DNA from 2 places in the Agathobaculum sp. Marseille-P7918 genome. Region 2 is predicted to be linked to the other one. Evidence: a T-box and tRNA genes for the amino acid it is inferred to sense, from the RefSeq annotation. Region 2 holds a T-box; the other holds one or more tRNA genes.
The links. A T-box is a leader RNA that pairs with one kind of tRNA and senses whether it is charged. The one in region 2 lies ahead of ACESSO_RS04810 (valine--tRNA ligase), so its partner is inferred to be a tRNA-Val.

Region 1: it has a tRNA-Val gene. The T-box ahead of ACESSO_RS04810 (valine--tRNA ligase) is inferred to sense a tRNA for this amino acid. The anticodon was not compared.

What each region holds. Positions count from the first base shown of each region.
Region 1 is NZ_CAXTXI010000001.1:391,565-397,994, reverse strand. Features, by position in the region: gene ACESSO_RS01980 (SH3 domain-containing protein) at 1-727, opposite strand, end outside; gene ACESSO_RS01975 (hypothetical protein) at 762-1,061, opposite strand; gene mtaB (tRNA (N(6)-L-threonylcarbamoyladenosine(37)-C(2))-methylthiotransferase MtaB) at 1,230-2,510, shown strand; gene ACESSO_RS01965 (hypothetical protein) at 2,580-2,732, shown strand; gene efp (elongation factor P) at 2,927-3,487, shown strand; tRNA gene ACESSO_RS01955 (tRNA-Val) at 3,528-3,603, shown strand; partial or broken gene ACESSO_RS01950 (IS256 family transposase) at 3,832-3,997, opposite strand; gene ACESSO_RS01945 (hypothetical protein) at 4,126-4,560, opposite strand; gene ACESSO_RS01940 (hypothetical protein) at 5,043-5,300, shown strand; gene ACESSO_RS01935 (hypothetical protein) at 5,549-5,704, opposite strand; gene ACESSO_RS01930 (RNA polymerase sigma factor) at 6,000-6,430, shown strand, end outside.
Region 2 is NZ_CAXTXI010000002.1:291,376-297,805, forward strand. Features, by position in the region: gene ACESSO_RS04800 (folylpolyglutamate synthase/dihydrofolate synthase family protein) at 1-347, opposite strand, end outside; gene ACESSO_RS04805 (hypothetical protein) at 450-1,520, opposite strand; gene ACESSO_RS04810 (valine--tRNA ligase) at 1,702-4,323, opposite strand; T-box leader at 4,598-4,813, opposite strand; gene ACESSO_RS04815 (Arc family DNA-binding protein) at 4,854-5,036, opposite strand; gene ACESSO_RS04820 (hypothetical protein) at 5,156-5,317, shown strand; gene ACESSO_RS04825 (hypothetical protein) at 5,393-6,187, shown strand; gene ACESSO_RS04830 (hypothetical protein) at 6,201-6,430, shown strand, end outside.

The DNA.
Region 1 (6,430 bases), on a different contig from region 2:
ACTGGGCAACACGCGGAATGGAGCCGACCGTGTTGGCAAAAACATACGAGGTAAAGCCGGAGCAGTCAAAGCCGCTCGGCGTGCTACCACCGTATACATACGGGGTTCCGAGGAACTGTGCGGCATAGTCCAAAACCTCTGCACGCTTCTCACTGGTGCCGGTATAGGAAACCACATTGGTGGAAGGTACGATAGTCTCGGAAGTGTTAGAATTATTGGTAGCGGAGCTGCCGGAATTGGAGCTTGCGCTCTGTACGCCGGAGAAACTGATATAGTCCGGATGTACATAACCGGTCTTGCCATTATATGTAACCTTATACCAGTTGCTCTGCACGCCGGTCACGTCAACAACCGTGCCGCTTTTCAAAGACGCAAGCACACCGGAAGAGGTACTCGGCTGTGAACGGAAGTTTACCGTGGTGTCGCAGACAATTTTTGCCTTGCCGAGCGAAAAATCGGTGACGGTTGTGCCGGTCAGATATTCACCGCTGACATAGCCTTCCTTGCCATTGGCAACAACCTTATACCAGCTGCTGCTGTTGTTCAGAACGGCAACAACGGTATTCTGCGACAGCGTGGCGATGACCTCACCGCCGGGAGATTCACGCAGATACAGCGCATCCGCCTTCACCTTTGCCTGATACATAGCCAGCGAATTGGGAAGAAGCATGGATACGGCAAGCATGCCGGTGACGGCGATGCGGAATAATTTCTTTGTGGATTTCATGGATAAGCCTCCGTTTGTCAAAGCAAAGTGTGGTTTACTTGTTGTTCAGTGCTCGGCCAAGCCAGATGGAGGCGATGTCCATGGCGGCCCACAGGCTGTTTTTCTCGGTCTTTTTTACAATGCGATCCTTGATTCGCACGTTGGGGTTAGTCTGCTGCAATTGAACGGAAACGCGCTTGGCAACCGGCAGGTTCTTGACCTGGCCAGCGTCCAGAATCTGCATCATAATAATGTGGGAATCGCTCATCGAACCATAATAAATGATGTTTTCCTTGCGCATCAGCGGGTGTCCTTTATATTCCAGAAGCTCTTTCTTCTTGGCGGTGGTAGACATTTTGTGCACTCCTTATAGTTACAAAACGGTTACAACTTAAAGTTACATTATGGAAACAGTATAGCATGACTGCCGCCGTTTGTCAAATGCGAATTAAAAATCGGTTGGAAAATCCGCTATTTTGTGATACAATAGGGCAGCAAATACAACAATTTGGTAGGGGCTTTCATGAAGTTTGCTTTTTTCACCTTGGGATGCAAGGTCAATCTGTTTGAAACGCAGGCGCTTGAGCAGCTGGTGCAGGCGCGCGGGCATGAGATCGTGGACAAGGATGCCGATGCGGTTATTATCAACACCTGTACTGTTACATCGGTGTCCGATCATAAGAACATTCGTGCGTTCCATCGGCTGCGCAAGGACAATCCGCGGGCGGTGATTGCGGCTTGCGGCTGTTTTGCACAGACCGACCCGGAGCGCGTGCGCGCGACGGGCGAGGTCGACCTCATCTGCGGAACTGGCAGCCGTGCAGAGGTGATTGCACTGTGCGAAGCCGCTGTGCAAGGGGAGTCTTCGCCTTGCAATGCATCCGAGAAAGAGAGATATGAAGTGCTGCCGGCTGGAGTGCCCAGAGGCCGGACGCGCGCGCTGCTGAAAATAGAGGATGGGTGCAACAACTTCTGCACCTATTGTATTATTCCGTATGCGCGGGGGCGCGTGCGCTCGCTGCCGCCCACGCAGGCAGAGCAGGAAACAGCGCGTTTGGAGCGGCAGGGCGTACATGAAATTGTGCTGACGGGTATTGAGATTGCGTCATATGGGCGGGATTTGCAGCCCGTCGTTTCGCTGATGGACCTGCTGTGTGATTTGTTGCCGGCGCATCCGGAGGTGAGGTTCCGACTGGGGTCGCTCGACCCGCGCGTGGTGGATGCGGATTTTTGCAGCCGGTTAGCGGGTTTACCTAATCTGGCGCGGCATTTTCATCTTTCCCTACAAAGCGGTTGTGACAGTGTGCTGCAACGCATGGGGCGTAAATACACGGCGGAAGAATATTATCAGGCAGTGGAGCGGATTCGTGCGGTATTGCCGGATGCCTCCATCACCACCGATTTAATTGTAGGCTTTCCGGGAGAAACCGAGGAGGAGTTCGCAGAAACGCTGGCGTTTCTCGAGCACTGTGCGTTTGCAGCGGTGCATGTGTTCCCGTTTTCCGTGCGGGAGGGCACGCGCGCGGCAAAGCTGCCCGGGCAGCTTTGCCAGCAGGAGAAAGCGGCGCGCGCAGAGCGAGCCAAAACAGTGGCGCTGCGGCTGAGTGAAGCATATCGCCGCGGCTTTGTGGGAAAAGAATTGACCGTACTGCCCGAGCATCGCACAGGCGGTTTTTGGGCGGCGCACGGCACCTACGGTTTTCCTATATATATAGAAGAGGAGAAAAGGGTAGAAAAGAACGGGCCGGTTTCTGTGCGGTTGGAAGGGTTGCACCGCGATGGCCTGCGCGGAAAAATCCTTTAGCGGATCTGTCACCACATGAGGAGTTGCTCCATAGTATGAAGTGAAATCTTTGATAGGAGGAAATTCCTTATGTGCTCTTCTAACTCTATTTTCGGCGAGAATAACTGGTGGTGGATCATCGTTGTCATTATCCTGATCTGGATCTGCTGCGAGCAGGGCAACGGCTGTGGTTGCGGCTCGGATAACGGCTGCTGCACTTGCGGCAACAATTGCTGCTGCTGATTCAGCCACATATTCCTAAAGCGGATGTAAAGGCGGCGCGGTCTGCGGCTGCGCCGCCTTTTTCCGTGCCTGCAAAAAAATTTCAAGAAAATTATAATTACCTCTTGCAAAAAGAAGAAATTTGCGGTAGAATAAACAAGCACTGTTCGAGAGACAGTCAAAATGAGGATAAATCACTATGGAGGAATACCGATATGCTGGCAGGCGAATTTCGTAACGGCACAACTTTTGAAATGGACGGTCAGGTGCTGCAGGTCATTGAGTTTCAGCATGTAAAGCCGGGCAAGGGTGCGGCGTTTGTTCGCGTAAAGATGAAGAATGTCATCACTGGCGCGGTAACGGAGCGTTCCTTCAATCCGACGGATAAATATGAAGCGGCTTATGTAGAACGCCGCGACATGCAGTACCTTTATAACGAAGGTGATCTGTACTACTTCATGGATAATGAAACCTACGAGCAGATTCCGATTAGCAAGGATACGCTCGGCGACGATTTCCGCTTTGTGAAGGAAAACGAAAACTGCAAGGTTTGCTCTTACAAGGGCAATGTCTATGCGGTTGAGGCACCGCTCTTTGTAGAGCTGGAGATCACTGAGACCGATCCCGGTTTTAAGGGTAACACTGCGACCAACACTCTTAAGCCCGCGACTGTTGAAACAGGTGCGACCGTTCAGGTTCCGCTGTTCATTGAGCAGGGTGAGCGCATCAAGATTGACACCCGTACCGGTGAGTATCTGGAGCGCTGCAAGAAGTAAGACAATTTATCCGGACGATGAAAATCATCGTCCGAGTCATGGACATTTAGCTCAGCTGGAAGAGCATCCGCTTGACGTGCGGAAGGTCGGCGGTTCGAACCCGTCAATGTCCACCATCCAAAACCGTCCTGAAAAGGACGGTTTTTTGCTGCTTTTACTTGTTTTTACTAACATTATCAGCAATAAAGTTTTAGAACTTGCGCTGTAAATAACTGGTAATATTGCTGTATTCTATTGTTTTCTGTCGTATTGTGTGGAATAAATGTGGAAAAGATGTGGAATTGATTGGCGAAAATGATCCAGAAATGGATGACATAATTCACCGGGTCAATCCCACATTCCATGTAAATTCTGATCTGGGTGCGAATTATGCTTCTGTTCTGCCGCCGTCCAGTCCACTTTTGAGATATCCATCATGGCCAAATACAACATTTTCAGCAGGCTGTCATCGGCAGGAAACACGGATTTGGCCTTGGCTACCTTGTACAGCTGGCGGTTGAAGCCCTCAATTATGTAAACCCTCCAATGTGGTGCTTCTGCATCGCAGGATAAGAACTAATATTAAGAGGCCTGCATGTAATATAAAGTACCCGGCTTATACCCATATGGTGTAAGCCGGGTGCCGCCTTTTTATTTGATCAGGTTTTATCATCATCTTTACTTTTGCGCTCTTTTCGTATCTCAGCAATCGCAGTTGACCATCGATAAGAAAACAAAAAAAGGAATATCATGAGCAGGTATGACAATACGAACATAATGTCATTCCAAACATAATGCCGAGCGATTAGGCAAATTGCAAGAACAACAAGAGTAAATATAAATGGAATGCTCTCCAATATGGTTAAATATTTGATGCGAGAGGTCTTTTTTTGCAAAATCTTCTTCAGAGCTAAATGAAGCTTTTTCCCGATGGGAGAACGACTTATTGCGGCAGCCAATACAAAAGCGAAAAAATAAGTGTCAAAAAACAAAGATGAATCCAAAATAGTCTTAGTACGTTGCCCGGGATAATCTACTTGTATCAACGCCCTTGCGATTATAATTCCGATCATAAAATCACCAGCAACAATCAACTAAGCTCAACTCGAATACGCTAAGGCGTATCCGCTCCAATCGCTATGTGCAGAACCAGAATAAAAATTGAAAACATTTTTATGAATATAACAACAGCTGGGATTTTGAAAGTATCTTCGCGTGCAAATACCTTGAGATTCATCGAATAATCGATAATTCCTTCGAAAATCTTTTCGGTAACTTCTTGAAATACTATCTGTCCACCAACAGCGTCATCAAATGAAATACCGCAAGCAAAACACTTAAAATGATATTAACTGATATCTCCTCCGGAATCTATTGTTTCTGATGTCAGTGTAATATATATTCCACTATTTAACAATGGAATTATATCACAAAAAAATTATTTGTTTTCTGTGAAAAAGGTTGATGGTTTCTTGCTCTTGCTCATTGATGCCAAAAAGATAGATAATGGTTTGATTGCGCAATACATAGCCTTTAGGTGCCGGGGGGAGGCGATGTTTAAAGTTCCAGAAAGAATATGCTGGCATTTTTTTCACGCAAAGGTTCTGTAAATGCCGAATTTGCAGCGAATGCGGCGGTATGCAGGTTCATGGTCCGTGCATTCTTCCGTCGAGCCAGATTCTTCCTGGAAGATGTTTCTTCGGTACCAGGCTGTCTATTACCACATTCTCAATCACATCACAATCCGTTTTTCCGCATGCCAGCATCTCTTGCATCACCTTACCTGTTAAATGCGAAAAAGCCCGGCATTAGCCGGACTTTTTCGATAGGTTGAAAGCATGAAGCAGGTGGTTCATACTTTTCATTTGTGTTTTATTTCTGTAATGCGCCGGTCGCTGTAAGGGACGGATGGGAACATAAACTGGGGGTGCGTGCGGGAAATTACACAGTGCATCGGCAGAACTGTTCAAACGCTACGCAAATCGATTCCCGCGACTGGATTGCAAAGTTCTCGGTCAAAATACTGGGCAATTCCCATGAGCTTTTGCCGTACAGAAGGCAAATACTCCACATGATACAGCCTTATCCTTTCCCAATAGCATCTTTCATGGTCTTGAGGACATCTTTGGAGGAATAACGCTGACCGGTCAGCGATGCTTCTTGCTCTGCCTGTTGGAGCTTGTAATATACTTCGCTGTCAAATTTTCGCAGATCAGAAATGAGTCGGATCATTTTCATATCAATCACCTCAATCACCCTAATTGTATTTTATCATAACTATGCTAAGTGCTCAAGGTAAAAGGGTATACGTCATATCCCATTATCCAAATAGTCTATAGGCTCCCATCTTCTGTACTGCTGATATCTATACTTTATTTTAACGAAAAAACATTTATTCCTATATCGTTTCTTGTAATATTTCTTCTTTCTTTTTCGTTATGTCAAAAAAGTCCATGCGCATTTGTTAATTTGTGAAACTATGATATACTTTAAACATAGAGATATGATACTGTGGTGTTGAGGAGACAAATAAATGATTTCATTTGCATTGATAGAGGACGAGAATGGCAGAACATTTTTCGAGGATCTGTATTATAAGTATCGTCAACACATGTACATAATTGCATTTCAAATTATCAAGGATATACATTTAGCTGAAGATGTTGTTTCCGATACTTTTATAAAAATCGCTCAAAAAATAGATTTTGTTGCTTCTCTTTCTGGAAAGCGCCAACAAGATTACATTTCAATTATGGTACGCAATCAAGCAATTGATATGTATAGAAAAAAGCATAAAGTGCAAGAAGAAGCCTTCGATGAGGATAAACCCGATCTGCATCTGCAAAGTTCGGATGAAGCGCTGCTGGAACGAATTGGACATGCCTATCTGGTCGCTGCTATCGACAAACTCCCTGATCTCTATAAGGATGTACTCAAACTTCGTTGTTTATATCAGATGTCGAC
Region 2 (6,430 bases):
TCCGGCAGTGTCAGCCCTTCACAGGCCTGCGCCACACGCGCAGACAAACGCGTTAAATTCACATCCGGAATCATGACGCCGTCTACGCGGATGCGCTCATGAAACTGCACGAGGTAGGGCGAAGTATACAGTCCTACATGATATCCCGCCGCGCGCAGCACAGAATCCAACATGCACGCGGTCGAACCTTTGCCGTTCGTGCCCGCCAAATGCACGAATTTCAGTCCGTCCTGCGGATTGCCCAGCGCCGCGCACAAAGCGCGGATGCGGTGCAGGCCGGGCGCGCCGGAAAATCGACCGAGCGAGTGAATATAATCAACGGCGGTTTTGGGAATTGCGGTATTCATAGTAAACCCTTTCCTGAAAAACGATATGCAACATTATACCATGCCTCGCCAAAAAGAAAAAGGAGAAACCGCAGTTTCCCCCTCTTCCGTTGCTCGACTGACTCAAAGCGCAATCTCCGGTCCCATCTCGACCGCGCCGCCCGTAGCGTCCCCCGCGCCGTCCATATCGCCCGCAGAAACCGAGGGCAGCGGACAGGCAGGCGCTGCCACAGCGGAAAACGCATCATAGGGACTGTTCTTCCAGCGCTTGTTCTGCGCGGGCATCTGTACGATGCCGCCGTTTGCCGTTGTCACATCCGCGCGCATCCGCTTGGTGCGCTGCTCCTTCTGCGCACGACGCAAGCGGTTTGCCTCCTCCTGCTTTTGCTCACGCTCGGCGCGTTTTTTCTTGGCACTGAGCAGCTTTTCCGCTTGCAGACGGCTGATTTTCCGTGTCGCACGCTGCAGCAGCGTGCGCAGCGAACGAATAGCGCGCCGTGCTTTGGCTGCGTTTTCGCCGGAGGACATGGCCTCGCCCTGCAGGCTGTCAATCGTGCTGTTGATATCCGAAATCAGCATATTCACCTGCCCCACACTCGCTGCACGGGCCAAGCGATGATACTTTCCCTTGGTCGAGTAGTTGCGCGGGTTGGTGACGAAAATCGTCTTTTTCTGCTCCTTCGGTTTGTTCATCTCCGCAAACCAGTGCAGCAGCTGCCTTGCCTTCTCCATCTGCTCAGCTGCCGGAGATTTTTCGAAATACTTCCATGTCTGCGCTTTCTCCTCGCCGACATATACGCCCGTGATATCCGTGGCGCTCAGCGTGCGCAGCAGCCGCATCAGTGCGTCGCAGCCCTCGTGAAACTCCTCCGGACCCTGCGCCATTTTATCCAGAAACGCCTGATCGATCACCAGATGCTTTCCGCCGCCCAGCCCGATAGCGAGCTGCTTCAGTTCGTCTCCATCCTGCACACTGCCGGTCGCAATCTCGATGTCAGGAAAGCTGTCACGCAAGCTTTCCAGCACCTCATTGACCGCGCGCGTCCAGTCGGTCTGCTGCCAGTCGGTATCCAGCGTCACTGTATCCTGCGGCTCCGCCTGACCGGCGGCGCGATAAGTGTCCACACCGGTACTCCGAAGCTGCTGTCCTGCCGCACGATAAAGTGCCCGTATTCGCTGAATTCGTTCCACCATAATCTGTCCCTCCATCCCTTGCTGCCAATTAAATCCCTTTATATGTAAATATCCGACCAAAACGGCAAAAAAGTAATGGACAGTTTCAACAATTTTTCAACCTTTGTTTCGTATTAAATACGGGGAAGCGAAAAGCGCCGCAGGCTTTTTGCCTGCGGCGCTTGCATTTGAATTGAACCAATCAGCCCAGTGCCGCGATGGATTCCTCCAGCTTTGCGAGGTGCTCGCGCAGCTTTTCGGCCTTCTCGCGCTCGACCGCGACAACCTTCTCAGGCGCCTTGTCGACGAACTTCGGGTTACTCAGCTTTTTCATGACGAACTCGATGTCGTCCTCGACCTTAGCCTTCTCCTTTTCCAGGCGCGCGCGCTCGGCGGCGAAGTCGATGAGGTCGCCCATCGGCATATAGAGCTGCGCGTCGCCCGTGACGACCGAGGCCATCTTGGCCGCGTCCGCGGGTACTGCGTCAATCAGCTCGATGCCGGATGCATAAGCGAGTTTCGGGAAGAAGCCTTCGCCGGCAGCGAAGGTGTCCTTCTTCTCGGTCAGGATGAGCACCTTGGCCTTCTTGGACGGCGGAACGTTCATCTCGCTGCGGCGGTTGCGGATGGCGCGCACCGCGTCCATCAGTGTCTCCATCTGCGCCTCTTCAGCAGCAAAGTGCAGCTTTTCGTCGTACTCCGGCCACTGGGAAACCATGACCGAGGGGCCTTCGTGCGGCAGCGCCTGCCAGATGGTTTCGGTGATGAACGGCATGAACGGATGCAGCAGCTGCATCGCGCCGGACAGCACATAGCACAGCACCTTCTGCACATTCTCGTCGCCCGCCTGCAAACGGGTCTTGGCGATTTCGATATACCAGTCGCAGAAGTTGTCCCAGATAAAGTCGTTGAGCTTAGCGGCAGCCAGACCCAGCTCGTACTGGTCGATGTTGCGGGTGACCTCGGCAATGAGCGTATTGTATTTGGACACGATCCACTTGTCCTCGAGCGCCAGCGTCTCGGGCAGCTCGGCGGCCTTGTCCTTGCCGATGGTCAGGTTCATCTGGATAAAGCGCGACGCGTTCCAAATCTTGTTGCAGAAGTTACGCGACGCCTGCACACGCTCATCCGAGAAACGCATGTCGTTTCCGGGGCTGTTGCCGGTCGCCAGCGTGAAGCGCAGCGCGTCCGCGCCGTACTGGTCGATGATTTCCAGCGGGTCGATGCCATTGCCGAGCGACTTGGACATCTTGCGGCCCTGCGCGTCGCGCACCAGCCCGTGAATATACACGGTGTCGAACGGGGTCTGGCCCATGTGCTCGACGCCCGAGAAAATCATGCGGGCTACCCAGAAGAAAATGATATCATAGCCGGTAACCAGCGTGGAGGTCGGATAGAAGTAGTCCAGCTCGGGCGTCTTGTCCGGCCAGCCGAGCGTGGAGAACGGCCACAGTGCAGACGAGAACCAGGTATCCAGCACGTCCTCTTCCTGACGGACGTTCTTCGAGCCGCACTTGGGGCAAACGTGCACATCTTCCTTGGAGACGGTCATCTCGCCGCAGTCGTCGCAGTAGAATGCCGGGATGCGATGGCCCCACCACAGCTGACGCGAAATGCACCAGTCATGCACATTTTCCATCCAGCGCAGATAGGTCTTGGAGAAGCGGTCGGGTACAAACTTGGTCTTGCCCTCGGTGACAACGTCCATTGCGGGCTTGGCCAGCGGCGCCATCTTGACAAACCACTGTGCCGAAGTCATCGGCTCGACCGTCGTGCCGCAGCGATAGCAGGTGCCGACGTTGTGCTCGTGGTCCTCAATTTTAACCAGATAACCGCCCTCTTCGAGGTCCTTGATGACCGCCTTACGGCACTCGTAGCGGTCCATGCCCTCATACTTGCCGCCGTTTTCGTTGACGGTCGCGTCCTCGTTGAATACGAGAATCTGCTCGAGGTTGTGGCGCTGGCCCATCTCGAAGTCGTTCGGGTCGTGGCAGGGCGTGACCTTGACGCAGCCCGTACCAAACTCCATATCAACGTAATCATCGCCGAAAATCGGGATTTCACGGTTCATAATCGGCAGGATGCAGGTCTTGCCAATCAGATGCTTGTAGCGCTCGTCGTTCGGGTTGACTGCAACGCCGGTATCGCCCATGAAGGTCTCCGGGCGGGTGGTCGCCACGACCAAATCGCCCGAACCGTCCGCCAGCGGGTAGCGGATGTGCCACAGCTTGCCCGGCTGGGTCTCATATTCGACCTCCGCGTCGGAAAGCGCGGTCGTGCAGTGCGGGCACCAGTTGATGATGCGGTGGCCCTTGTAAATCAGCCCCTTGTTATACAGGTTGACAAACACCTCGCGTACCGCCTTGGAGCAACCCTCGTCCATCGTGAAGCGCTCGCGCTCCCAGTCGCAGGACGAGCCGAGCTTTTTGAGCTGGCTGATGATGCGGTCACCATACTTGTTCTTCCAGTCCCAAACGCGCTCGAGGAACTTCTCGCGGCCGAGGTCGTAACGGGTCAGGCCCTCTTCCTTGCGCAGGTTCTCTTCCACCTTAATCTGGGTGGCAATACCCGCGTGGTCGGTGCCGGGCATCCACAGCGCTTCATAGCCCTGCATGCGCTTGGTGCGGATGAGGATGTCCTGCAAAGTCTCGTCGAACGCATGGCCCATGTGCAGCTGGCCGGTCACGTTCGGGGGCGGAATGACGATGGTATAGGGTTTCTTGTCCGGGTTGACCTCGGCATGGAAAAAGCCGGAGTCGTTCCAGAAGCTGTACAGCTTGTCCTCGACCGCTTTCGGGTCGTAGGTCTTGGGCAGTTCGCTCATGGGTCTATCTCCTTTTGAATTGAATTAACGTTTTTTTGCAGCACCGACGCCGCTCTGGGGTGGCAAATATCCCTTGCTGTTTCTCCCGTCAGATGGGTGGAAGCCGTTTGGCAAAACACACTTTTGCGCGCGAAGCGCGCCCTGAAGGAGGGGGAGGTGATTCACAAGAGGCCGGGGGAACCTTGGTTCCCCCCACCTCTTGTGCGCCTGCGGCGCGTAGCCGCACGTTTCCCGCTGCCCGCGAAATACGGGCAAACAAAAAAGCACGCCGTCCGTATAGGACGAAGCGTGCTCCGTGGTACCACCTAAATTCGCGGCAAAACTGCCGCGCACTCATTGACCCGTAACGTGGGCGGGACGGGACGGCCTACTGGTTTCAGCCCTCCTGCTCCAAAGCGACCTTCTTCCTTCCCGCCGAAGGGCTTGCACCGAACCGCCCTCTCTCTTGACGCGCGGGGACAGGAATACTCCTCTTTGTCATTGCATTTTGCGTATTAACTTAATCAGTATATCCACAAAAATGGGGTTTGTCAAGATTTTTGCGCCTCAGAAATGTCAATTTGACCATGTTCTTTTTCAAAGCGGCGAATATCTTCCCGCGCAAGATACATTAAGTGTCCATTGATAGAGCGGCCTTCGTAGGACGCAACATAACGTAGCTTTTCCAGCGTTTCCTCATCCACGCGAAAACCGATGTGTTTGGACTCACCCATAATACACCTCAAAACACTTGAACTTATTTTAAGTTCACTTTAAGACTTTTATGTGGTATGATGTTGGTAGTCTACTAAAAATGTACTAAGAATATACTAACAATTTGGAGGTGTATCTCATGGATGAACTCAACTACAAGGACGCCTATCTGTATCTGGTGCGCGCGGTGGACGACCTTGTCCGCTACATGGAGCTGTCGGACGAAACCGCCGACCGCAAAACCGTCCTTTCCGGACTGCGGCAGGCGCTCTCCGGCGCGGAGGAGCGCGCCATCGACTGAAAACCCGTCCTGTAACTTGTGCTTTGCCGCCCCTCTGCTATAATGAAGGTATCAAAACACAGGGAGGCGATCGCCATGCGTCAAAAGCTCCGTTCTGTTCTCTGCCTGTTTGCTTTGCTCCTTGTTCTGCTGCCTGTTTCCGCGCGCGCCAACGGCCTGCCGACCTCGTCCATTTACATCAGCATCGCCGGGATGAACGACGGCATTGTATCTGTCGCCCTGCTCGGAAACGAGCCGTATGACAATCCCCCGCAAAATCCGCCCGAAGCGCTCACCGCCGCCCTGCCGGACGGCTGGTATGTGTGGGACTATGCACCGTACAACAGCGAGCAGGTGTTTTTATGGACCATTCCCTTTCCCTCGCCGTTCCGTGCGGCGCTGCTGCATGAGGACGGCACGGTGCTGCTGACCGGCGAGGCCGAGCGCACCCGCGCAATGCAAACCTTTACCATCAACGCACAGACCGGCGAAATCTCGACCTCACCGATTGGAATTGGCCTGCTCAAACAATTTGTCTGCACCTTTATGGTAACGCTCCTCATCGAGGCAGCGGTGCTGCTGCTGTTCCGTTTCAAGCTGTACGAAAACCTCAAGCCGTTTTTGCTGGTCAACCTTGCAACGCAGACTTTGATGACGCTTACCTATGGGCGCATTTTGCTCTCCGCCGATTGGAGACAAGCCTTTTTCTGGGCGTTTGCCGTCGAAGCGGTTATTTTCGTCGTCGAAGTGCTTGCCTATGCGCGCTTTCTGCGCGGACACACCCGCGCGCGCCGCGTGGCGTATGCCATCACCGCCAACCTTGTGAGCTTTGTCATCGGCACGCTGTTCATCACGCCGGTTTACAGCGCGCTGGCGCATTTGATGTATTAGAAGGAGGAATCGAATGACCCGCAAACGAAAATTTCTGCTTGTGCTGCTCGCCATGGCGGTGCTCGTCGCGGTGTCCGGTCTTGCGTGGCAGACCGTCGGCAAACAACAGACCATCCAGGCCGAAGTGCGCACCGCGCGCATGACGCAAATTGAAAACACCGTGCCGGACGGCATCCTGTCGGCGCAGGAGCTGCTTTCACAGCCCGTCGAGCAAGACGGCGTGAGCTTGCACCGCGCGGCCTA